Regions from separate parts of the Eubacterium ventriosum genome, predicted to be linked through region 1. Evidence: a T-box and tRNA genes for the amino acid it is inferred to sense, from the RefSeq annotation. Region 1 holds a T-box; the other regions hold tRNA genes.
What was found. A T-box is a leader RNA that pairs with one kind of tRNA and senses whether it is charged. The one in region 1 lies ahead of NQ558_RS06660 (valine--tRNA ligase), so its partner is inferred to be a tRNA-Val.
Positions count from the first base shown of each region.

Region 1 (5,780 bases):
ATAACAGCGAATTAAATGAATGGTCAGCAGGTGACGAGGCTGTTAACAAAAGCAGATTAAATAATAGCACTGAATATAGAAAATTGCCGGAGATTTTAAAGCAGAACTATGGGGAAGATTTAACAAAACAGATTATTACAACGTATATGTCATATCTGCTAAAGGTTGCAGTAAATTACAGCAATGGCAAATTAATCAAAAATGTTCTTGTAACTTTAAATGAAGTTACACCGGAAATGATTGAATTAATTACAACCTCTTTTACTAATTTAGGTTACAATGCAAATGATATTAAGATAATAAGTCATTCAGAAAGTTTTGTATATTATGTTTTAAATCAGGGAAAAGATATTTGGATTAATCAGGTTTACTTCCTTAATTTTGACAGAAATGATTTTTCCTGCAGAAAGCTTAATGTTATAAAAGGCAAGCAGGTTCATGTGGCAGATGTTACAGTTGAAGACTTAAATGACAGGATGACATATGATTCGGTAAAGAATAACATGGATATGGCAGATGAAATTGTGGCAGATTATATGGAAGACCAGCTTAAGAAAAATGTTGTATCAGGTGTGTTTTTGTCAGGTGAAGGTTTTTATGCAGAAGGCTGGGCGAAAACTTTACAGACTATATGCAGAAACAGAAGAGTTTTTAAGGGAAATAACTTAATTGTAAAAGGTGCAGCTTATGCGGCAAAAGAGTTCTTTTATATGAAAACCCTTAAGGATTACATTATTTCATGTAAGGGCAGAACAAGAGTAAGAGTTACAATGTCTGTTAAACACAAAGAAAGAGACAGTATGGTAACATTGTCAGATATTGGTGATTATTGGTATCAGGCAAAATCAAAAACAGAATGTATAATGGAAGAACCTACAGAAGCTGTTTTTGAAATTCATAATATTATGAAACATACAACAGAAGAGTTTAGAATTGATTTGACGGAATTTCCAAAAAGACCACCGAAAACAACAAGAATCAGTGTTGATTTTAAATATTTATCAGAAAACAAATTCCAGATTACAATTACGGATTTAGGTTTTGGAGAGTTCTTTAAATCATCGGGAATGTCAGTTACAAAGGAAATAGAGATTGGCTAAAGGAGTAAATGAATATGAATGACATAACATTATGTACAATGCATACGGAAAAGCCTTATTATATTAAAGAAATTAACAAGAATATATATTCTATAGAAGAATTAAGTTATTACTTATTTAATTACCTTTATTTAATTGATGACCAGTTTTTCAGTGAAGGCTTAATTGATTATATTGAAAACGAACTTAAGCAACCTCACATTGCATCAGGTATAAGACAGATTAATGCCAACAAAGGAGCTTTGGGAGAAAAGATTTCTTTTCTTATAAAAAACGCCGGTTACTATACTGAGCGTGAAGCAGAAAAATTAGAAAACCATCTTGTTATGCTTAGTTCAAAAACAGCAGCAGAAAGAATTAAGGCTAAGGCAGATATTTTGATGGAAACAGACAAGTATAATATGGCAATTAATTACTATAATAGTATTTTAAGTAAGTCCATTAATACTGATTTGCCTGAAAGATTTTATGGTGATGTTTATAACAATCTTGGTGTGGCTTACGCAAGATTGTTTGAATACGACCAGGCTGCAACAGCTTTTAGATGTGCTTACAGGCTTAATGCTTCGGCAGAGTCTTTGGAATCAATAATAATGTGCGACCTTATTACTGATAATGAGAAGCGACTAAAAATGGATAAGGACAAATATGGTGTTTCTGACACTGTTATCAACAGAATTAAGACAGAAATAATTAAGCTTAATGCTGAAATTAAAACAGGTTGGAACAAAAAACAGGAAGATCAATATATGCAGCAGTGCAAGAAAGAATATATTGTAGAAATAAACAGTTAAATGTTTTGTGAACATAGTTGACAAACCAATTTAAAATCATTATTATTAGTTCATATATGGAAATGCGTAGAAGAAAAGGAGTAGCAGATAACCTTTTAAAGAGAGAGAGGGACGGTGGAAGCCTCTTAAAGCAGTGTCTGTGAAGGTAGTTTTGGAGCAGAGATGATGAATTGAGTAGTTGTCTACGGTTCGTCCCCGTTACAGGATATGATAAGTGAAAGATAAAGGTGGTACCGCGAGCAATCGCCCTTTATGCGGTACCGGCATTATACATAAGAAAGTCGTGCTGATACTGCAAAGGAGAGCACGACTTTCGTATTTGTTAACGAAAATCCGGTGCGTATTAAGAAATGTTAATAAATTAAAAAATAGGACTTAATATGTTAATAACATATCCTATGAAAACGGTTACGATTGGAGAAGAAAGATGAAAGAGATTGAAAAGAATTACAATCCGGCAGAGATTGAAGACAGATTGTACAGTAAGTGGCAGGAAAAGAAATACTTCCACGCAGAAGTAGATAGAAGTAAGAAACCTTTTACAATTGTTATGCCACCTCCAAATATTACAGGACAGCTTCATATGGGACATGCCCTTGATAATACAATGCAGGACATTCTTACACGTTTTAAGAGAATGCAGGGTTACGAAGCTTTATGGCTTCCTGGAACTGACCATGCATCAATTGCTACAGAAGCCAAGATTGTAGAAAAAATGCGTGAAGAAGGCATTACAAAAGAAGATTTAGGAAGAGAGAAATTCTTAGACAGAGCTTGGCAGTGGAAAGCACAGTACGGTGGTCGTATTGTTTCACAGCTTAAGAAGATAGGTTCTTCATGTGACTGGGATAGAGAAAGATTTACAATGGATGAAGGCTGTTCAAAGGCAGTTAAGGAAGTATTTGTAAACTTATACAACAAGGGACAGATTTACCGTGGTGAAAGAATCATTAACTGGTGTCCTCATTGTCTTACATCTATTTCAGATGCAGAAGTTGAATATGAAGATCAGGCAGGCAAGTTCTGGCATTTAAGATATCCTTTAACAGATGGTTCAGGATATATTCAGCTTGCAACAACAAGACCTGAAACATTACTTGGTGATACAGCAGTAGCAGTTAACCCAAATGATGACAGATATAAAGACTTAGTGGGAAAGACTCTTACACTTCCTTTAGTTGGAAGAGAGATTCCTATTGTGGCAGATGATTATGTAGGTATTGACTTTGGTACAGGTGTTGTTAAGATTACACCTGCACATGATCCTAACGATTTTGAAGTTGGACTTCGTCATAACTTACCTGTTATTAATGTACTAACAGATGATGCTAAGATTGTTGATGATTATCCTAAGTATGCAGGTATGGACAGATATGAAGCAAGAAAAGCAATCGTTGAAGATTTAGATAAAGAAGGATACCTTGTAAAGATTGAAGACCATGAACATAATGTAGGTACATGTTACAGATGTCATACTACAATCGAACCTAGAGTATCAAAACAGTGGTTTGTAAAGATGGAAGAAATTGCAAAACCTGCAATTGAAGCTGTTAAAAATGGTGACACTAAGTTTGTACCACCTCATTTTGACAAAACATATTTCCATTGGTTAGAAAACATCCGTGACTGGTGTATTTCACGTCAGTTATGGTGGGGACACAGGATTCCTGCATTCTATTGTGATGATTGTGGGGAAATGGTTGTTACAAAAGAAGATCATGCAGTATGTCCTAAGTGTGGTAAGGAAATGAGACAGGATCCTGATACACTTGATACATGGTTCTCATCAGCATTATGGCCTTTCTCAACACTTGGATGGCCTGACAACACAGAAGAATTAGATTATTTCTATCCTACAAATGTACTTGTTACAGGATATGACATTATTTTCTTCTGGGTAATCAGAATGATGTTCTCAGGACTTGAACATACAGGAAAAGTTCCTTTTGATACAGTTTTGATACATGGACTTGTTAGAGATTCACAGGGACGTAAAATGAGTAAGTCTCTTGGAAATGGTATTGATCCATTGGAAGTTATTGACAAATACGGTGCTGACGCATTAAGATTTACACTTATTACAGGTAATGCACCAGGTAATGATATGAGATTCTACTGGGAAAGAGTAGAAGCTTCAAGAAACTTTGCTAACAAAGTTTGGAACGCATCAAGATTTATTCAGATGAATATGCCTGAAGAAGGTATTGATGTGAAGAACAAACCTGAAAATCTTACAGATGCAGATAAGTGGATTTTATCAAAAGTTAACACTTTAGCCAAAGATGTGACAGAAAATCTTGATAAATTTGAGTTGGGTATCGCAGCAGACAAAATTTACGAATTTATTTGGGAAGAATTTTGTGACTGGTATATTGAAATGGTTAAGCCAAGATTGTACAATGATGATGACGATACTAAAAAGGCAGCACTTTGGACACTTAAGAAGGTATTAATCGATGCATTAAAACTTTTACATCCATATATGCCATTTATTACAGAAGAAATTTTCTGCAATTTACAGGATGAAGAAGAAACAATTATGCTTTCAAAATGGCCTGAATTTACAGAAGAATATGATTTTGCCAAAGAAGAAAAAGCAGTTGAAACTATTAAAGAGGCAGTTAGAAATATTAGAAATATCCGTTCAGAAATGAACGTTGCTCCAAGTAAGAAAGCTAAAGTTTTCGTAGTTTCAAGTGAAGAAGAAATTAAGACCATTTTCGAAAATGGTAAAGTATTCTTTGCAACATTAGGTTATGCAAGTGAAGTTATTATTCAGGATGACAAGTCAGGTATTGGTGATGATGCCGTATCAGTAGTTATTCCAAAGGCTACTATTTATATGCCTTTTGCTGAATTAGTTGATATTTCAAAGGAAATCGAACGTCTTAATAAGGAAGTTGAAAAGCTTAATAAAGAATTAGCAAGAGTTAACGGTATGTTAAGCAACCCTAATTTTGTAAGCAAGGCTCCTGAAAAGAAGATTAATGAAGAAAAGGCTAAACAGGCTAAATATCAGCAGATGATGGATCAGGTAAAGGAACAGTTGGCAAGATTACAGAAGTAGGAGGAAACGACCATGATAAATTTTGAAGAGGAAATCAAGAAGTTTCACCCAAGTCTAGAAATAGAAGAAGCAGAGGATGCCATTTACAATAATAACATTTCTGATATTACAGATGTTATGATTCAGATGGTTGAGGAACTTAAAGGCGACAAATAAAAGGCAAAGGATGGGTGTATAAATGATATGCTACAATTGTGGAAATGTCTTAACTAACAGTGATTATTGCAGTCATTGTGGTATGGACGTAAGCGTATACAAAAGAATAGTAAAATTATCAAATACCTATTACAATGCCGGTCTTACAAAAGCAAAAAACAGGGATTTGTCAGGTGCAGCAGATACTCTTAGAAGAAGTGTAAAACTTAACAAGAGAAACATTGATGCAAGAAATCTGTTAGGTCTTGTTTATTTTGAAATGGGTGAGACTGTTCAGGCATTTTCAGAATGGGTAATGAGTACAAATATTCAGCCGGATAATAACCCGGCTGAGAAATATCTTGTTGCAATACAGCAGGATAAAGGTAAGGTTAGCGAATTAAATCATACAATTAAGAAGTTTAATATTGCTCTTGATTATGCCAAAAGCGGTACAGATGACATGGCAATTATTCAGCTTAAGAAAGTATTGAATCAGAATCCTAACTTTATAAAAGCATACCAGTTGTTGGCACTGTTGTATTTAAAAGGCGGACAGTATGAGCGTGCAAAAAAATCCATAAAAAAATCTATGAAAATAGATAAATGTAATCCTCTTAGCATAAGATATTTAAGAGAGATTAACGAATATATGGATGAAGAGAAGAAAACTGATCCGGACAA
Region 1 covers NZ_CP102282.1:1,471,564-1,477,343, forward strand. Annotated here, with positions in the region: gene NQ558_RS06650 (DUF5716 family protein) at 1-1,100, shown strand, start outside; gene NQ558_RS06655 (tetratricopeptide repeat protein) at 1,115-1,894, shown strand; T-box leader at 1,953-2,148, shown strand; gene NQ558_RS06660 (valine--tRNA ligase) at 2,322-4,961, shown strand; gene NQ558_RS06665 (hypothetical protein) at 4,974-5,117, shown strand; gene NQ558_RS06670 (tetratricopeptide repeat protein) at 5,140-5,780, shown strand, end outside.

Region 2 (5,780 bases), 1.3 Mb from region 1:
CTGGAAGGTTAAGGGGAGAGGTTAGACATGAGTCGAAGCCTTGAACTTAAGCCCCAGTAAACGGCGGCCGTAACTATAACGGTCCTAAGGTAGCGAAATTCCTTGTCGGGTAAGTTCCGACCCGCACGAAAGGCGTAATGATTTGGGCACTGTCTCGACAATGCATCCGGTGAAATTGAAGTACCAGTGAAGATGCTGGTTACCTGCGCCAGGACGGAAAGACCCCATGGAGCTTTACTCTAGCTTGATACTGGGATTCGATATTGCATGTACAGGATAGGTGGGAGACTAGGAGACATGAACGCCAGTTTGTGTGGAGTCGCCCTTGGGATACCACCCTTGCAGTATTGGGTTTCTAACATGCAGCCGTGATCCGGCTGGTGGACAATGTCAGGTGGGGAGTTTGACTGGGGCGGTCGCCTCCGAAAGGGTATCGGAGGCGCTCAAAGGTTCCCTCAGAATGGTCGGAAACCATTCGAAGAGTGCAAAGGCAGAAGGGAGCTTGACTGTGACACCGACGGGTGGAGCAGGTACGAAAGTAGGACTTAGTGATCCGGTGGTATAAAGTGGGATTGCCATCGCTCAACGGATAAAAGCTACCCTGGGGATAACAGGCTTATCACTCCCAAGAGTTCACATCGACGGAGTGGTTTGGCACCTCGATGTCGGCTCATCGCATCCTGGGGCTGTAGTAGGTCCCAAGGGTTGGGCTGTTCGCCCATTAAAGCGGTACGCGAGCTGGGTTCAGAACGTCGTGAGACAGTTCGGTCCCTATCCGGCGTGGGCGTAGGATATTTGAGAGGAGCTGTCCTTAGTACGAGAGGACCGGGATGGACTGACCTCTGGTGTACCTGTTGCACTACCAAGTGCATGGCAGGGTAGCCAAGTCGGGAAGGGATAAACGCTGAAGGCATCTAAGCGTGAAGCCCCCCTCAAGATGAGATATCCCATTCGCAAGAATTAAGACCCCTTGAAGACGACGAGGTTGATAGGTCAGAGGTGGAAGTGTGGTAACACATGTAGCTGACTGATACTAATAGGTCGAGGGCTTATCCATGAAGGAAGGAAAGAGGAGTTATCTCCCCGGATGAAGGATTTCAGTGTGTGGTTTTGAGCGTATAATCAAAAAGAATAACAGTTTCAGCGAAGGCTGAAGGAATAATCCTCGATAGCTCAATGGTAGAGCACTCGGCTGTTAACCGAGGGGTTGTAGGTTCGAGCCCTACTCGGGGAGCTTTTTTGCATTAAAAAACAGGTGCGAAAGACGGGGAAGAGGAAAGAAAAGACAGGAAAAAAAAGAACAGGGACAGAGAAAAGAAACAAGGCTCCATGGTCAAGCGGTTAAGACACCGCCCTTTCACGGCGGTAACAGGGGTTCAAATCCCCTTGGAGTCACTAAGAAATTCATACGCCGATGTGGCTCAATTGGCAGAGCAGCTGATTTGTAATCAGCAGGTTAACGGTTCGAGTCCGTTCATCGGCTTTCATGTGAGGACCTGTAGCTCAGTTGGTTAGAGCAACCGGCTCATAACCGGTCGGTCCCGGGTTCGAGTCCCCGCAGGTCCACTTATTGTGATTATTCATGATTGCAATGACATCAGGAGGATGAAACCAACAAGGTTGTGAGAAATCCTGATGAAAACAAATCCAGCACAGCCCGTGAGGACGGGAGAAAACAAACCTAAAGCATGGGATCTTAGCTCAGCTGGGAGAGCATCTGCCTTACAAGCAGGGGGTCACAGGTTCGAGCCCTGTAGGTCCCACTTGTACAATTAAACAGTACAATGCCGGCGTGGCGGAACTGGCAGACGCGCAGGACTTAAAATCCTGTTGTGGCAACACAGTACCGGTTCGATTCCGGTCGCCGGCATTAAGCAAGCATCTCCAAAAGAGGTGCTTATGTGCGTGTAGCTCAGTTGGATAGAGCGTCTGGCTACGGACCAGAAGGTCGTGGGTTCGAATCCTGTCACGCACACTTGCCCCTGATGATCATCAGGGGTTATTTTTTTTATTAATAAACATTCAAGGTGTGAAGTAAAGGACTGCCGTCTGTCAGACATTTTGGGAATAATTACGCCATTGTTGTGAAAAATATTTTCATATGCTATATTATTTAATATTTTAAGCTAAATAAGGGAGTATGAATTATGGATAAGGCATATATTAGAGAACAGAATTTTCATATTGCAACAGAAGATGAAGATATGGAAATTAGAAGAGGCTATAAAGTTAAAAATAGAAGAACATGGTTGAAGTTTTTAGGAGTATCCGTCGTTTTAGTTATAATTGGGATTATTTTTCAAATAATTGCGCATAGGATTTCGCCATGGTTACATTCTAATCCGGGATATTATGAGAAGATATATATTGTGGCGACAATAATTTTTGTTGGATTTAATTTGTTATCTTATGTAATATTAAAGATAAAAGAGCGACTTGAGTATAAGAGCAAAAAGACTCAAATTATTAAACTGAAAGTGAAAACAAAGCTTTATGTTGATGATTTGACGGTTATTAGACAACAGAAATTTTTTATTATTTGTGAGGCTGATGAAGCTTTGATGCAGGATTATGTTATTGTAAATAGAAAGACTGATTTTAATAATATTAAAGAAGGAGATATGGTATATGTAAGAAGGTCAGGAGATGACGGACATTACGTGTACTATTATGTTGCATAATTGGCAGAAAGAGGCATAAATATATTCGGAGTAAAAGGGCATTCTACAGCAATTTGTAGAGGCTCTTTTTTTATTAAAAATGAAAAAGGTTTTCAAATTAATTGACAATTTAGCAGAAGAAGTATAAAATGAAAAGGATTTTCAAATTGGAATTATTGTCAAAGGAGATAAGGAATTGCACTAATGCCTAAAATAAAGGATATTTTGTGCAAAATATATAAGAAAGTATAGAGAGGAATTACTGTGGCAGGAAAGTATAAAACAAAACAGCAGTCAGCTATTAAGGAGTGTCTCGAAATGCACAAAGATGGCTATGTTACTGTTATGGATATAGAAAATTTTTTGAAAGAGAATGACTGTTCAGTGGGACTAACAACTATTTACAGACATTTAGAAAAAATGGAGAAGGATGGTATTGTAACGAAGTTTAGCGTGGAAGGTCAGCCGGGCGCTTGCTTTCAGTACATAGAACAGGGTGAAAATCAGGATTGTTTCTATATTAAATGTGAAGAGTGCGGAGAAGTGACGAAGATGGAATGCCATCATTTGGCGGAGTTATATAGTCACGTGAACGCAGACCATCATTTTAGTATTAATCCTAAGAAAACTATATTCTATGGAAAATGCGAGAAATGCGGAAAGTGTGGAGAAAAAAATAAATAAAATAATGATTTATGAAAGTGTTTATTAAATTATGAAAAGTAATAGAGTTATAAAAGTATTTTCGAAAAATAAAATTTTGAAAAAAGAATTTATTCGAGAAAACAAATTTAGCAGGAAAACAGAATTTTTAAGAAAATCAGTAGTTTTTATTGTGACCATATCTATGATTTTGGGAATGACTGGTTGCGGCAAAACTACTGAAAAAGAAGATAACTATAGATTGAAAATAGTGACTTCTCTTTTTCCATATTATGATATGGCAAGAGCGGTTATAGGGGATGTTAAGGGAATTGATTTAAAGATGACTGTTACACCGGGACAGGACAGTCATTCTTTTGAACCAACACCTAGCGATGTTATTCAGATGGAAAATGCGGATGTGCTTATATATAATGGTGGTTCACTTGAAACATGGATTGATACGTTGCTTGATTCCTTAAATAATAAGAATCAGATTCAGATGAAAATGATGGATTATGTTGACGTTCTTAATGAAGAGATTGTGGAAGGAATGGATACAAGATTCGAAGAACACGACCATGATGAGCACAGTCATAAAGAAGACAACCATAACAAGGAAAAACATAAAGAGGATAGTCATAGCGAGGAAAATCATAAGGAAGATAATCACAGTGAAGATAGTTCAAATGATTCGGAGTTTCATAATGAAGATTCAGAAGAGGAACACGAAGAAACAGATGAACATATATGGACTTCACCTGTTAATGAAATAATTATGACAGAGAAAATCTGTGAAACATTAAGTAAGGCTTTGCCAGAAGAAAAAGAAAATTTTCAGAAGAATGCTGAAAACTATATAAGTCAGTTAAAAGAGCTGGATAATGAATTTAGAACTATTGTCGAAAATGCTAAGATTAACGAAATTATTTTTGCGGACAAGTTTCCGTTACAGTATTTTGCAAAGGAATATGGCTTAAAGTATTATGCAGCTTTTCCGGGATGTGGAAGTGATATGGAGCCTAGTGCCAAAACTATTGGGTTCCTTGTGGACAAGATTAAGGAAGACAATATTAAGGCTGTATTTTATTTGGAATTAAGCAGTCATATTGTGGCGGACGCAATTGAAACTGACACAGGAGCAAAACCGCTTCAGTTTAATTCCTGTCATAATATTACGCAGAAACAGTTTGACAGCGGAGTAACTTATGTTGATTTAATGAAGGAAAATGTTAATAACTTAAAAATAGCATTAGGAGAATGATAATGATTTTTGAATGTAAAGACGTAACGTTAGGTTACGAAAATAAAGTAGTTGCAAAAAATTTGAATTTTAAAATCGACCAAGGAGATTATCTTTGTGTTGTTGGTGAAAATGGTACAGGAAAAAGTACACTTATAAAGACATTATTAGGGTTGATTAAACCTTTAAATGGCGAAGTTATTGCCAATGTGCAGGGAAAAAATCACAAAGGAGTAGGATATTTGCCACAGCAGACACAGGCACAGAAAGATTTTCCGGCAAGTGTTTGGGAAGTAGTTTTGTCAGGGGTGCTAAATAACGATCATAGATGTCCATTTTATAATAAGAAAGACAAGGCAGAGGCTGAAAAAAATATGGAGAAGCTTAATATTTTGGATTTGAAAAAGCGTTGCTATAGAGAGTTGTCAGGAGGACAGCAGCAAAGAGTTCTTCTCGCAAGGGCACTTTGTGCAACAGACAGCGTTTTGATTTTGGATGAACCTGTAACAGGGCTTGATCCGGCAGCTTCAATGGAGCTTTATGAAACTATAAAGGATTTAAACAAGAAAGAGAATGTAACAATTATTATGGTTAGTCATGATATAAAGAATGCTTTAAATTATGCAACACATATTTTGCATTTAGAACAGGAAAATGATTTCTTTGGAACAGTTGAGGAATATAAGAAATCAAATGTTTCAAATATGTTTTTGGGAGGTGCAGCAAATGATTAGTGAAATGTTTGCCCATGGATTTATACAGAGGGCTTTTATCGGAGGAGTATTGGTATCACTTTGCGCAGCTCTTTTAGGCGTCAGCCTTGTTTTAAAAAGATATTCAATGATAGGTGACGGTTTGTCACACGTTTCATTTGGAGCATTGTCCATAGCAATAGCTTTGGGATTTGCACCAATTAAGTTTTCAATACCAATTGTTATAATTGCAGCCTTTTTCTTACTTAGATTGGCAGAAAACGGTAAGATGAAAAGTGATGCGGCAATAGCTATGGTGTCAGCTTCATCACTGGCAATTGGTGTTATTGTTACATCGTTAACAACAGGACTTAGCACAGATGTGTGTAGTTATATGTTTGGTAGTATTTTGGCAATGTCTAAAGATGATGTTATTTTTAGTGTTGTACTGTCTGTTGTTGTACTTATAATGTTTGGATTTTGCTATCATAGAATTTTCGCAGTGACTTTCGATGAAAGTTTTTCGAAAGCAACAGGTGTGAA
Region 2 covers NZ_CP102282.1:179,899-185,678, reverse strand. Annotated here, with positions in the region: rRNA gene NQ558_RS00835 (23S ribosomal RNA) at 1-1,057, shown strand, start outside; tRNA gene NQ558_RS00830 (tRNA-Asn) at 1,163-1,234, shown strand; tRNA gene NQ558_RS00825 (tRNA-Glu) at 1,324-1,395, shown strand; tRNA gene NQ558_RS00820 (tRNA-Thr) at 1,411-1,483, shown strand; tRNA gene NQ558_RS00815 (tRNA-Ile) at 1,493-1,566, shown strand; tRNA gene NQ558_RS00810 (tRNA-Val) at 1,691-1,763, shown strand; tRNA gene NQ558_RS00805 (tRNA-Leu) at 1,787-1,870, shown strand; tRNA gene NQ558_RS00800 (tRNA-Arg) at 1,902-1,975, shown strand; gene NQ558_RS00795 (hypothetical protein) at 2,148-2,681, shown strand; gene NQ558_RS00790 (Fur family transcriptional regulator) at 2,925-3,344, shown strand; gene NQ558_RS00785 (metal ABC transporter substrate-binding protein) at 3,421-4,566, shown strand; gene NQ558_RS00780 (metal ABC transporter ATP-binding protein) at 4,569-5,279, shown strand; gene NQ558_RS00775 (metal ABC transporter permease) at 5,272-5,780, shown strand, end outside.
Region 2: it has a tRNA-Val gene. The T-box ahead of NQ558_RS06660 (valine--tRNA ligase) is inferred to sense a tRNA for this amino acid. The anticodon was not compared.

Region 3 (5,780 bases), 980 kb from region 1:
CTTGCAGTATTGGGTTTCTAACATGCAGCCGTGATCCGGCTGGTGGACAATGTCAGGTGGGGAGTTTGACTGGGGCGGTCGCCTCCGAAAGGGTATCGGAGGCGCTCAAAGGTTCCCTCAGAATGGTCGGAAACCATTCGAAGAGTGCAAAGGCAGAAGGGAGCTTGACTGTGACACCGACGGGTGGAGCAGGTACGAAAGTAGGACTTAGTGATCCGGTGGTATAAAGTGGGATTGCCATCGCTCAACGGATAAAAGCTACCCTGGGGATAACAGGCTTATCACTCCCAAGAGTTCACATCGACGGAGTGGTTTGGCACCTCGATGTCGGCTCATCGCATCCTGGGGCTGTAGTAGGTCCCAAGGGTTGGGCTGTTCGCCCATTAAAGCGGTACGCGAGCTGGGTTCAGAACGTCGTGAGACAGTTCGGTCCCTATCCGGCGTGGGCGTAGGATATTTGAGAGGAGCTGTCCTTAGTACGAGAGGACCGGGATGGACTGACCTCTGGTGTACCTGTTGCACTACCAAGTGCATGGCAGGGTAGCCAAGTCGGGAAGGGATAAACGCTGAAGGCATCTAAGCGTGAAGCCCCCCTCAAGATGAGATATCCCATTCGCAAGAATTAAGACCCCTTGAAGACGACGAGGTTGATAGGTCAGAGGTGGAAGTGTGGTAACACATGGAGCTGACTGATACTAATAGGTCGAGGGCTTATCCATGAAGGAAGGAAAGAGGAGTTATCTCCCCGGATGAAGGATTTCAGTGTGTGGTTTTGAGTGTATAATCAAAAAAGTACTTGTAATTTAGTACTGAGTATGTTATAATACTCTTGATGGCCCGGTGGCTCAGCTGGTTAGAGCGCCGCCCTGTCACGGCGGAGGTCGTGGGTTCGAACCCCATCCGGGTCGCTATCAGTATAATATATAATTTATACAGAGGAGGTCGAAAGCATATCAAGCTAGCTTTCTCAACCTCTTTATTTTTTTCTTGGGATCTTAGCTCAGCTGGGAGAGCATCTGCCTTACAAGCAGGGGGTCACAGGTTCGAGCCCTGTAGGTCCCATTTATACTTCTTACAGTATAAATGATAAAAATGAATACGCCGATGTGGCTCAATTGGCAGAGCAGCTGATTTGTAATCAGCAGGTTAACGGTTCGAGTCCGTTCATCGGCTTTAATGGGCAGATTCCCGAGTGGCCAAAGGGGACAGACTGTAAATCTGCTGGCACTGCCTTCGAAGGTTCGAATCCTTCTCTGCCCATTACTTTTTAATTAAATATCGCGGGGTGGAGCAGTCTGGAAGCTCGCCGGGCTCATAACCCGGAGGTCATAGGTTCAAATCCTATTCCCGCAACTCAATGCCCAGTTAGCTCAGTTGGTAGAGCAGAGGACTGAAAATCCTCGTGTCTCTGGTTCGATTCCGGAACTGGGCATTATTTTTATTTACTAATGGATTTTCCATTAGTTTTTTTTTGCCATAAATAATTGCTTACTAATATAAAAAATAGTAATATAAATATATGTATATCACCCAGTGAGTGGAGGAATAAATAGAATTAACTACAAAACAAATTTATAGCACTAGCACACATAGAAATAATTAAAAGTAAAATAATTAAAACAAGATTACAAGAGGATAAATTAAATGAAAGAGCATCAGGCAAGAGAAATAATATTCGAAGAAAAGGTTAAAAAATTATTACAGGACAGCAATTATATTAATATTGTAGAGCAGAATATACCGGGGAGAAGTAGTTCCCATGGTATTAATTCTTATGGAAAGTTAAATCTTCCAACAGCTTTTATATTTCCTTTAAGAATAATATTTCAGTATAAGTATTATGCAAAAAATAAGGTTGAGTTAATGCATGTACGCGATTTTGGAGGAATTATTGCAGATATTTCTGAAACTAACTACGCAATACAGGGAGAGATGGGAAATATATGCGATAGATATAATTACACCGGTTGTTATTTCAGCGCTACTGCTTTTTCAAGAGAGGCGCAGGAGTATGCCTGGGCGCACAATATTTTTATGGTATCTTTGGAGAGAATAGGAGTGATGCAGCCTATTTTGAAAAAGATAGATTCTTTTGTGTCAGGTTTAAGCGAGAATATAATTAATAACATAACAAAGCAGGAATTGTTGGAGGGTTACGAGCGTGAGATAGACGAGGAGAATATAATTCCTGAAGGTGCAATAGGAATTATTAATAATGTTTATCCTGTAATGATTTTAGGAAAGAATGGGTGGACTAAACCGGTAATAGAGGAAGCTACCAAATCTGAGATAAATAGAGCTTATATTGACAGTGTATATAGAAGTGAAAATCAGTTTGAAGCTAATTTTGAACTTAATTTTATGGAATGCACCGCAGAGTTTTCTGTTCCAATTACTGTTGTTGAGAAGCTTATGAATAGAGAAGATAATGAAACAAAAAATAATGTAATATTTAATATAGATATTCCTTTTATAAGTGATAAGGGAATTAAAAAATTTGTTTCACTTGAGGTATTTCTTGAAGGATTTAATAGAGGAGACTATACAAATAAGCAGATTTCATTTTTTAACTTTGGCGAATAGTTAGTGGGAGTATGTAATGGAAAGTAATAGTTATAAAAATTATAACAATAATAGTAGAAATAATTATAAAGATAATAGTAGAAATAATTATAAAGATAATAATGAAGACTACAATTGTCAGAAGAAGAGTTTTTACAATGAATTAATTGAATATAGTAAAAATGGAAGATATCCATTACATATGCCGGGGCATAAAAGAAATGAAAGGCTTTTTGATGGAATTGATCCATATAAAGTGGATATTACGGAAATAGATGGATTTGATAATTTACACAATCCTAAAGGGATAATATTGGATGCAATGAAAAATGCATCCGATTTTTTTGAGACGGACAGAACTTGGTTTTTGGTAAATGGAAGTTCATGTGGAATTTTAGCTGCTATTAGTGCAGTTACTAATATAGGAGATAAAATTATCATAGGAAGAAATTGTCACAAGGCAGTTTATAATTGTGCCAAGTTACGTAATTTAGACGTGGAATATGTATATCCGTCTTATATAGCTAAGTACGGAATAAATGGTGGTTATAATAAAGGCGAAATAGAAAATATTTTGAAAAAAAATAGAGATGTAAAGGCGGTTGTTCTTACATCCCCTACTTATGATGGAATCGTATCTGATATAGAGGAAATTGCAAGAGTAGTCCATAAATATAATACAGTCTTAATTGTGGATGAAGCCCACGGAGCCCATTTTGGAATAAGTGAGAAACTTCCGGTTCCGGCTTATAAGTTGGGAGCTGATTTAGTTATCGAAAGCACACATAAGACTTTGCCGGCAATGACACAGACAGCTTTGTTTCATTTAAAGGGCGATAGAATTGATGCAGGAAAAGTGCAGGAAATGTTGTCTATATATGAAACAAGTAGTCCTTCATATGTGCTAATGTGTAGCATTGACAAGTGTATTAGGGAAATTCAGAAAAAAGGTCAACAAAGATATGATGAATTGTTGAATGTTATTAACAAAATCAGAAAAAATGTTAATAAGTGTAAGTATATTTCAATACCATGTGAAGAATTAAAAAATCAAAATAATGTTTTTGATGTAGATGTAACGAAGCTTATTATTAATGTAAATAATAGTGGAATAACAGGTAAGCAGTTAGGGGATATTCTCAGATACAAGTATAATATTGAAGTTGAAATGGATTCACTAAAGTATGTGCTTGGGATAACTACTATATGCGATGATTATAAAGAACTTGAAAGATTGGCAGAGGCTTTAAAGGAAATAGATAAGTCCTTGGAAGAAAAGCAGAATGAAAATATTTCTGTAGAGTTACTGAAAAATAAAAGAATGTATTCAATATACGAAACAGATTTGAAAGAAAAAAATACAGTTAATCTGTTTGATTCAAAGGATTGCATTTCAGGTGAATTTGTTTTTCTTTATCCGCCGGGAATCCCATTGGTTGTTCCTGGTGAAGTGATTACAGAAGAATTATTGGAACAGATTAAAGTGTATTTGGAAGCAAATATGAATATTAGCGGTTTAAAAGATAATTCAAATAAAACTATTGAAGTTGTAAAATAAATTGGAGGAATAATGTCAAAGATATTTTTTGTGTTAGGAAAAAGCTGCAGCGGAAAAGATACTATTTTCCAAAGCTTAAAAGAAAATAAACAATTAAATTTAAAAACTGTTGTAGGTTATACAACAAGACCTATGAGGGTTAATGAAAAAAATGGGGTGGAATATTTTTTTGTTGACCAAAATAAGCTTGAAGAATTGAAAAAGGCTAAAAAGGTTATTGAGTGCAGAGATTATAATACTGTGTATGGAATATGGAGTTATTTTACAGTTGATGACGGCCAGATAGATTTAAATAACGGAGATTATTTGTATATTGGTACTTTGGAATCATATGAGCAGATGATTGATTTTTATGGTGAAGATGTTGTGGTGCCGTTATATATACAGGTTGAAACAGGTGAAAGATTGGCAAGGGCTGTTAACAGGGAAAGAAATCAAAGTGAGCCAAAGTACAAGGAGTTATGCAGAAGATTTCTGGCTGATGAGGAAGATTTCTCAGAAGAAAAAATAGAGAAAGCCGGTATAAAGAAAAGGTTTGAGAACAATAACTTAAATCAGTGTATAAAAGAAATAGAGCAGGAAATAGTAAAAAAAATAAAGTAAGAATAAAATAAATAAGTATTATATTATTTTTAAGGTTATGTTTTATCTGGAAATGGCTAAAGCATAGCCTTTTTTATTTATTTATGTTATTATAAATTAGTATGACCATAGATTAATTTTTAGGAGTGAAGATGGAATCAGAAAGAATTCTGGGACAAAATCATATATTAAGACATTTTGAAAATGCTATTAGAATGGGAAAAATTTCTCACGCCTACATTATAAATGGGGAAGAAGGATCGGGTAAGATGAATCTTGCAATTCATTTTGCCAAGGCTTTGCAGTGTGAGAGAAACAATTCTAATAAAGCCATTAATGAAGATGGTGAAAGAATTACCGTTCCGGGAACAGCATGCGGACAGTGCAAGTCATGTAAGCAGACGGATTCAAAAAACCAGCCGGATATTAAGTATATTACCTACGAAAAATCAGGTATTGGTGTTGATGAAATAAGAGAGCAGATAAATGATGATATTGACATTAAGCCATATAGCAGTCCATATAAGATATATATTGTTCCGGAAAGTGAAAAGATGACAGTGCAGGCACAGAATGCATTGTTAAAAACAATTGAAGAACCACCTGAATATGCCATTATAATCTTGTTAACTACAAATGCGGATACTTTTCTTCAAACTATTTTATCGCGTTGTGTTATGTTAAATATCAGACCTGTAAAGGAAGATATAATAAAGAATCAATTAACATCACAGTATGGTGTAGGGGATTATGAAGCAAGAGTTGCAGCAACATTTTCTAATGGAAATCCGGGCAAGGCGATTAAACTTGCAACATCTGAAGAATTTAAAGAATTAAAACAGTATGTTGTTGGAATGTTTATGTCTTTGGAAAAAGGCGGAATGGATATTATTGGGGAGGCAATTAAGAAAACAGGAACTTTTAAAAAGCAGATTGATGAATACTTTAGCTTAATGCGAATTTGGTTTAGGGATATACTTGTCTATAAGGCAACTAAGGAAGAAGACCAGATTATTTTTCAGGATGAGTATATGACAATAGAAAAAATGAGTCAGACATATTCATTTGATGATATTAA
Region 3 covers NZ_CP102282.1:496,125-501,904, reverse strand. Annotated here, with positions in the region: rRNA gene NQ558_RS02180 (23S ribosomal RNA) at 1-719, shown strand, start outside; tRNA gene NQ558_RS02175 (tRNA-Asp) at 835-908, shown strand; tRNA gene NQ558_RS02170 (tRNA-Val) at 990-1,062, shown strand; tRNA gene NQ558_RS02165 (tRNA-Thr) at 1,101-1,173, shown strand; tRNA gene NQ558_RS02160 (tRNA-Tyr) at 1,179-1,260, shown strand; tRNA gene NQ558_RS02155 (tRNA-Met) at 1,280-1,353, shown strand; tRNA gene NQ558_RS02150 (tRNA-Phe) at 1,360-1,432, shown strand; gene NQ558_RS02145 (hypothetical protein) at 1,645-2,583, shown strand; gene NQ558_RS02140 (aminotransferase class I/II-fold pyridoxal phosphate-dependent enzyme) at 2,600-4,120, shown strand; gene NQ558_RS02135 (nucleoside/nucleotide kinase family protein) at 4,133-4,723, shown strand; gene NQ558_RS02130 (DNA polymerase III subunit) at 4,855-5,780, shown strand, end outside.
Region 3: it has a tRNA-Val gene. The T-box ahead of NQ558_RS06660 (valine--tRNA ligase) is inferred to sense a tRNA for this amino acid. The anticodon was not compared.

Region 4 (5,780 bases), 1.2 Mb from region 1:
CATATACATTGAGCTTTCGACTCCACCATATTTAAAGACCATTTCTTTTATTTGTTCATAATCTTTATATGGAACAATCTCTGCTTCCTGAACATGTTTCACAGACTTAAGATTTTTATTTGTTTTTCCATCTCCATATGGATCATCTTTCTCCAACACAGGACCTTTCCATGACATCAAATATGCCATAGCACGTATGTACTCGCCACCATCCTGAATATCATCAGAAAGGGCATTATTATAAATCATATTGTCCTCAGAAAAATCAAATTTCTGTTCCGGCATAAGTGATGTTTCCAGTGCTGTAAGTGTAGCAAAAGCCCAACATGTTCCGTATTTTCCCTGGTTTTTTATTTTTACAATCTTATTATTTTCAACATAACTATATCTCTTCGGCAAATATGAATTTCCCGTTGCTGTATTCGTAAAACTTGCCGTATTACTTTTGCTGTTCCACTTATAACTATAATTCAAATATTTGCTAAAAACCTTTGCTGAAACATAAATGGAATCGTTTATCTTCTTCGCTCCATTACTTATTTTGTAATTATTTTCATTAAATTTAATATTCTGCTTACCAAAATATAAAGTAGCTTTGTTACTACCTTTTTCAATAAGAATTTCTTTCCCGTTATAAACGTTTTTAGCGCAATTAAATGCATCACTTATAACGCTAATCGGAATCATAAGCTCCATCTTATTAGTCATATATGGAGTTTCCCCATTACATTCAATAGTTCTTCCGTCTACTTTTAAATTTATTTTATTTTTGTTAATTTCCCTTGCCATTATGCGGTTCCATTTTTTGTCAAATTTTACCCCGTCAACATTTTTTTGAATATTTTCCTTTGAAAATACCATAGTAAAGCCTGCCAAAATAAGAACCGCAACAATTATTGGGATGCATAAAATAACTATTTTTTTATTTTTCATTTACTTTTCCCTTTTTCGGTGGTTTTGGCCCCATAAACTGATAGAAATATGTTTTAATCATTCCGTTATAAATCTTACGGTTCTTCGTTGCCTTAATTCCCATATCTTTTTCAGCATCTTCGTAAGATGTAATAATAAACGCAGACCAACTATCTAACGCCTTATATCTCTTTCCAATTTCAGTATACAAAGGCACTAAAGCCTTCTTTTCTTCTAGTCTTTCGCCATATGGAGGATTTGTTATAATAAATCCATACTTTTTACTATGACTTAATTTGCTAACCGGTCTTGCCTGAAAATGAATCAAATGATCAACTCCTGCAAGCTGTGCATTTTTTCTTGCAAATTCAACCATTTCAGGATCAATATCATATCCCTGAATATCAGTGTCAACATCTTCATTCATTATGTCATAAGCTTCATTTACAGCCTTGTACCAAAGTTTTTTATCAATAAAATTAGTCCAATTTTCAGCGGTAAATTCTCTATTCATTCCCGGAGCAATATTTGCTGCAATCATAGCCGCCTCAATAGGAAAAGTTCCACATCCACAGAAAGGATCAACAAGTATTCTGTCCTTATTCCATGGAGTAAGCATTATTAAAGCCGCCGCCAAAGTCTCAGAAATGGGTGCTTTAGACGTATTCTTTCTGTATCCTCTTTTATGAAGTGATTCTCCAGACGTATCCAGTGCTATAATAGCCTCATCTTTATAGAAAAATACTCTTATGGGATACTCTGCTCCATCCTCAGCAAACCAGCTTTCGTGATATTCCATTTTTAATTTTTCAACAATAGCTTTCTTAACTATTCTCTGAATGTCAGAAGGGCTGAAAAGCTTACTCTTAACTGTCCCTGCTTTTTTTACCCAAAACTTTCCATCAACAGGTATAAACTCCTGCCAATCCAATGCCTTAACAGCCTCAAAAAGCTGATCATATGTAGTTGCCTTGACTCTTCCAACTTGAATCATTACTCTTTCTGCCGTTCTAAGAAAAACATTTGCCCTACAAACTGCCAATGCATCTCCCTCGAAAGTAACTCTTCCGTCTTCAACTTGAACAATATCATATCCTAAATCTGTAATCTCTCTTTTCAAAACTGATTCAACACCAAAATGACATGGTGTAACTATTTTAAATTTATCCATTATTTATTAAATATGCATTACTGCATCCCTTTCATCTATATTCATACTAGATATGATAATAGCAACTAAAAACAATGTCAACTTTATACTTGTATCATACTTTTATTTAATCTTATATTATATTTTTTTAAAACCTCCCACTACTGCCTTAACTTTATATCCTACTTTGTTCATCTCATTAGCTAACTTGAAACTTAAACTACCTCTCTTGCAATATAAAATCCATATTTTATCTTTCTTGTCAAACTCTTCAATCTCTTTTAATGATGCATTCGGCAAATTAATTGCATTTTCAATATGAGAAACATCATAATCTTTTCGTCCCCTTAAATCCACAACAATACAATCTTCTTCAATTGCCATTTTCCCTGCCTCTTCAAGAGATATCATATCAAATTTTTTCATCTTTCCTCCACACAATTCTCACTATATATACCACATATTCTACTTACTTTTTTTAATTATACTTACTACTTATTATTAAAATTTTTTATTTATTATTACATATGTTATTAATAAAAATATTGTTCCTATTAACAATAAAAATTATAAATATTAAAGTCTTAAAATCATAAAGATTAAAGTCGCAAATGATAAAGATTATACTTATACATATTATTATAAATCTGAAAAATATTTTCAGATTAAATTTTGTAAGAAAAAGAGCTGTAGCATTGTTATGTTTTCTTAAATAAATAAAAAACTAAGCAAATGCCACAACCCTCTTATTTAACTGTATACAATTTTTCTAAATTTTTTCGAAAACCAAATGATTTTTTTATTCATCTGAATCTTCATTTTTGTAACTATTCTTATAGCCATTTTTGTAACTATTCTTTGAATAACTGTTTTCTGAAGATTTATTCTTTGCCTGACCTGTTTTAGAATTACTGTTTTTTAAATGACTTTCATCATAAGCACTATCCTTGCAATTCTTTGACTTTGAATAATCTGACTCATAGTTTTTTGATTTTGAATAATTGTTTGACATATTTGCCTCCTGATTAATTATTTGTCACATAAGTATTATGCAAAATAAAATCAAAATTATTCATTTAAAAATAATTAAATCTTATTGTTAACAACAATGAAATCTTCTTTTTAAAATTAAATCTTATTGTTAATAGAAAATAAGATCTTATAGCTAGTATAAGTTTAATATTATTAATAAAAAATAACCCCTGATATTAATCAGGGGCAAGTGTGCGTGACAGGATTCGAACCCACGACCTTCTGGTCCGTAGCCAGACGCTCTATCCAACTGAGCTACACGCACATAAGCACCTCTTTTGGAGATGCTTTCTTAATGCCGGCGACCGGAATCGAACCGGTACTGTGTTGCCACAACAGGATTTTAAGTCCTGCGCGTCTGCCAGTTCCGCCACGCCGGCATTGTACTGTTTAATTGTACAAGTGGGACCTACAGGGCTCGAACCTGTGACCCCCTGCTTGTAAGGCAGATGCTCTCCCAGCTGAGCTAAGATCCCATGCTTTAGGTTTGTTTTCTTCCGTCCTCACGGGCTGTGCTGGATTTGTTCTTCTCTCTTTGGGACTTCTGTCCCTGTATGATTGTGACTTTCGATAATCACAATAAGTGGACCTGCGGGGACTCGAACCCGGGACCGACCGGTTATGAGCCGGTTGCTCTAACCAACTGAGCTACAGGTCCTCACATGAAAGCCGATGAACGGACTCGAACCGTTAACCTGCTGATTACAAATCAGCTGCTCTGCCAATTGAGCCACATCGGCGTATGAATTTCTTAGTGACTCCAAGGGGATTTGAACCCCTGTTACCGCCGTGAAAGGGCGGTGTCTTAACCGCTTGACCATGGAGCCTTGTTTCTTTTCTCTGTCCCTGTTCTTTTTTTTCCTGTCTTTTCTTTCCTCTTCCCCGTCTTTCGCACCTGTTTTTTAATGCAAAAAAGCTCCCCGAGTAGGGCTCGAACCTACAACCCCTCGGTTAACAGCCGAGTGCTCTACCATTGAGCTATCGAGGATTATTCCTTCAGCCTTCGCTGAAACTGTTATTCTTTTTGATTATACGCTCAAAACCACACACTGAAATCCTTCATCCGGGGAGATAACTCCTCTTTCCTTCCTTCATGGATAAGCCCTCGACCTATTAGTATCAGTCAGCTACATGTGTTACCACACTTCCACCTCTGACCTATCAACCTCGTCGTCTTCAAGGGGTCTTAATTCTTGCGAATGGGATATCTCATCTTGAGGGGGGCTTCACGCTTAGATGCCTTCAGCGTTTATCCCTTCCCGACTTGGCTACCCTGCCATGCACTTGGTAGTGCAACAGGTACACCAGAGGTCAGTCCATCCCGGTCCTCTCGTACTAAGGACAGCTCCTCTCAAATATCCTACGCCCACGCCGGATAGGGACCGAACTGTCTCACGACGTTCTGAACCCAGCTCGCGTACCGCTTTAATGGGCGAACAGCCCAACCCTTGGGACCTACTACAGCCCCAGGATGCGATGAGCCGACATCGAGGTGCCAAACCACTCCGTCGATGTGAACTCTTGGGAGTGATAAGCCTGTTATCCCCAGGGTAGCTTTTATCCGTTGAGCGATGGCAATCCCACTTTATACCACCGGATCACTAAGTCCTACTTTCGTACCTGCTCCACCCGTCGGTGTCACAGTCAAGCTCCCTTCTGCCTTTGCACTCTTCGAATGGTTTCCGACCATTCTGAGGGAACCTTTGAGCGCCTCCGATACCCTTTCGGAGGCGACCGCCCCAGTCAAACTCCCCACCTGACATTGTCCACCAGCCGGATCACGGCTGCATGTTAGAAACCCAATACTGCAAGGGTGGTATCCCAAGGGCGACTCCACACAAACTGGCGTTCATGTCTCCTAGTCTCCCACCTATCCTGTACATGCAATATCGAATCCCAGTATCAAGCTAGAGTAAAGCTCCATGGGGTCTTTCCGTCCTGGCGCAGGTAACCAGCATCTTCACTGGTACTTCAATTTCACCGGATGCATTGTCGAGACAGTGCCCAAATCATTACGCCTTTCGTGCGGGTCGGAACTTACCCGACAAGGAATTTCGCTACCTTAGGACCGTTATAGTTACGGCCGCCGTTTACTGGGGCTTAAGTTCAAGGCTTCGACTCATGTCTAACCTCTCCCCTTAACCTTCCAGCACCGGGCAGGCGTCAGCCCATATACATCACCTTACGGTTTCGCATAGACCTGTGTTTTTGCTAAACAGTTGCTTGGGCCAATTCTCTGCGGCCTACCTTCGTAGGCACCCCTTATCCCGAAGTTACGGGGCCATTTTGCCGAGTTCCTTAACAATGCTTCTTCCGTCGGCCTTAGGATTCTCTCCTCATCCACCTGTGTCGGTTTACGGTACGGGTACAATGTACACAATAGCGGCTTTTCCTGACAGCCAGCTCACCGGCTTCGCTACTTTAATTTCACTCCGCGTCACGTCTTCAAATTGAACAGCGGATTTGCCTGCTGTTCTCCTACCCCGCTTGCACCGGTTTCTCCATTCCCGGCTCCGGCTCTCTGTCTGTGTCCCCACATTTCTGATACATTGCAGTACAGGAATTTCAACCTGTTGTCCATCGACTACGTCTTTCGACCTCGCCTTAGGTCCCGACTTACCCAGGGCAGATCAGCTTTACCCTGGAAACCTTAGATATTCGGCCGTGAGGATTCTCACCTCACTCT
Region 4 covers NZ_CP102282.1:2,714,160-2,719,939, forward strand. Annotated here, with positions in the region: gene NQ558_RS12335 (lectin like domain-containing protein) at 1-933, opposite strand, end outside; gene NQ558_RS12340 (THUMP domain-containing class I SAM-dependent RNA methyltransferase) at 923-2,083, opposite strand; gene NQ558_RS12345 (rhodanese-like domain-containing protein) at 2,201-2,488, opposite strand; gene NQ558_RS12350 (hypothetical protein) at 2,862-3,074, opposite strand; tRNA gene NQ558_RS12355 (tRNA-Arg) at 3,286-3,359, opposite strand; tRNA gene NQ558_RS12360 (tRNA-Leu) at 3,391-3,474, opposite strand; tRNA gene NQ558_RS12365 (tRNA-Val) at 3,498-3,570, opposite strand; tRNA gene NQ558_RS12370 (tRNA-Ile) at 3,679-3,752, opposite strand; tRNA gene NQ558_RS12375 (tRNA-Thr) at 3,762-3,834, opposite strand; tRNA gene NQ558_RS12380 (tRNA-Glu) at 3,850-3,921, opposite strand; tRNA gene NQ558_RS12385 (tRNA-Asn) at 4,011-4,082, opposite strand; rRNA gene NQ558_RS12390 (23S ribosomal RNA) at 4,188-5,780, opposite strand, start outside.
Region 4: it has a tRNA-Val gene. The T-box ahead of NQ558_RS06660 (valine--tRNA ligase) is inferred to sense a tRNA for this amino acid. The anticodon was not compared.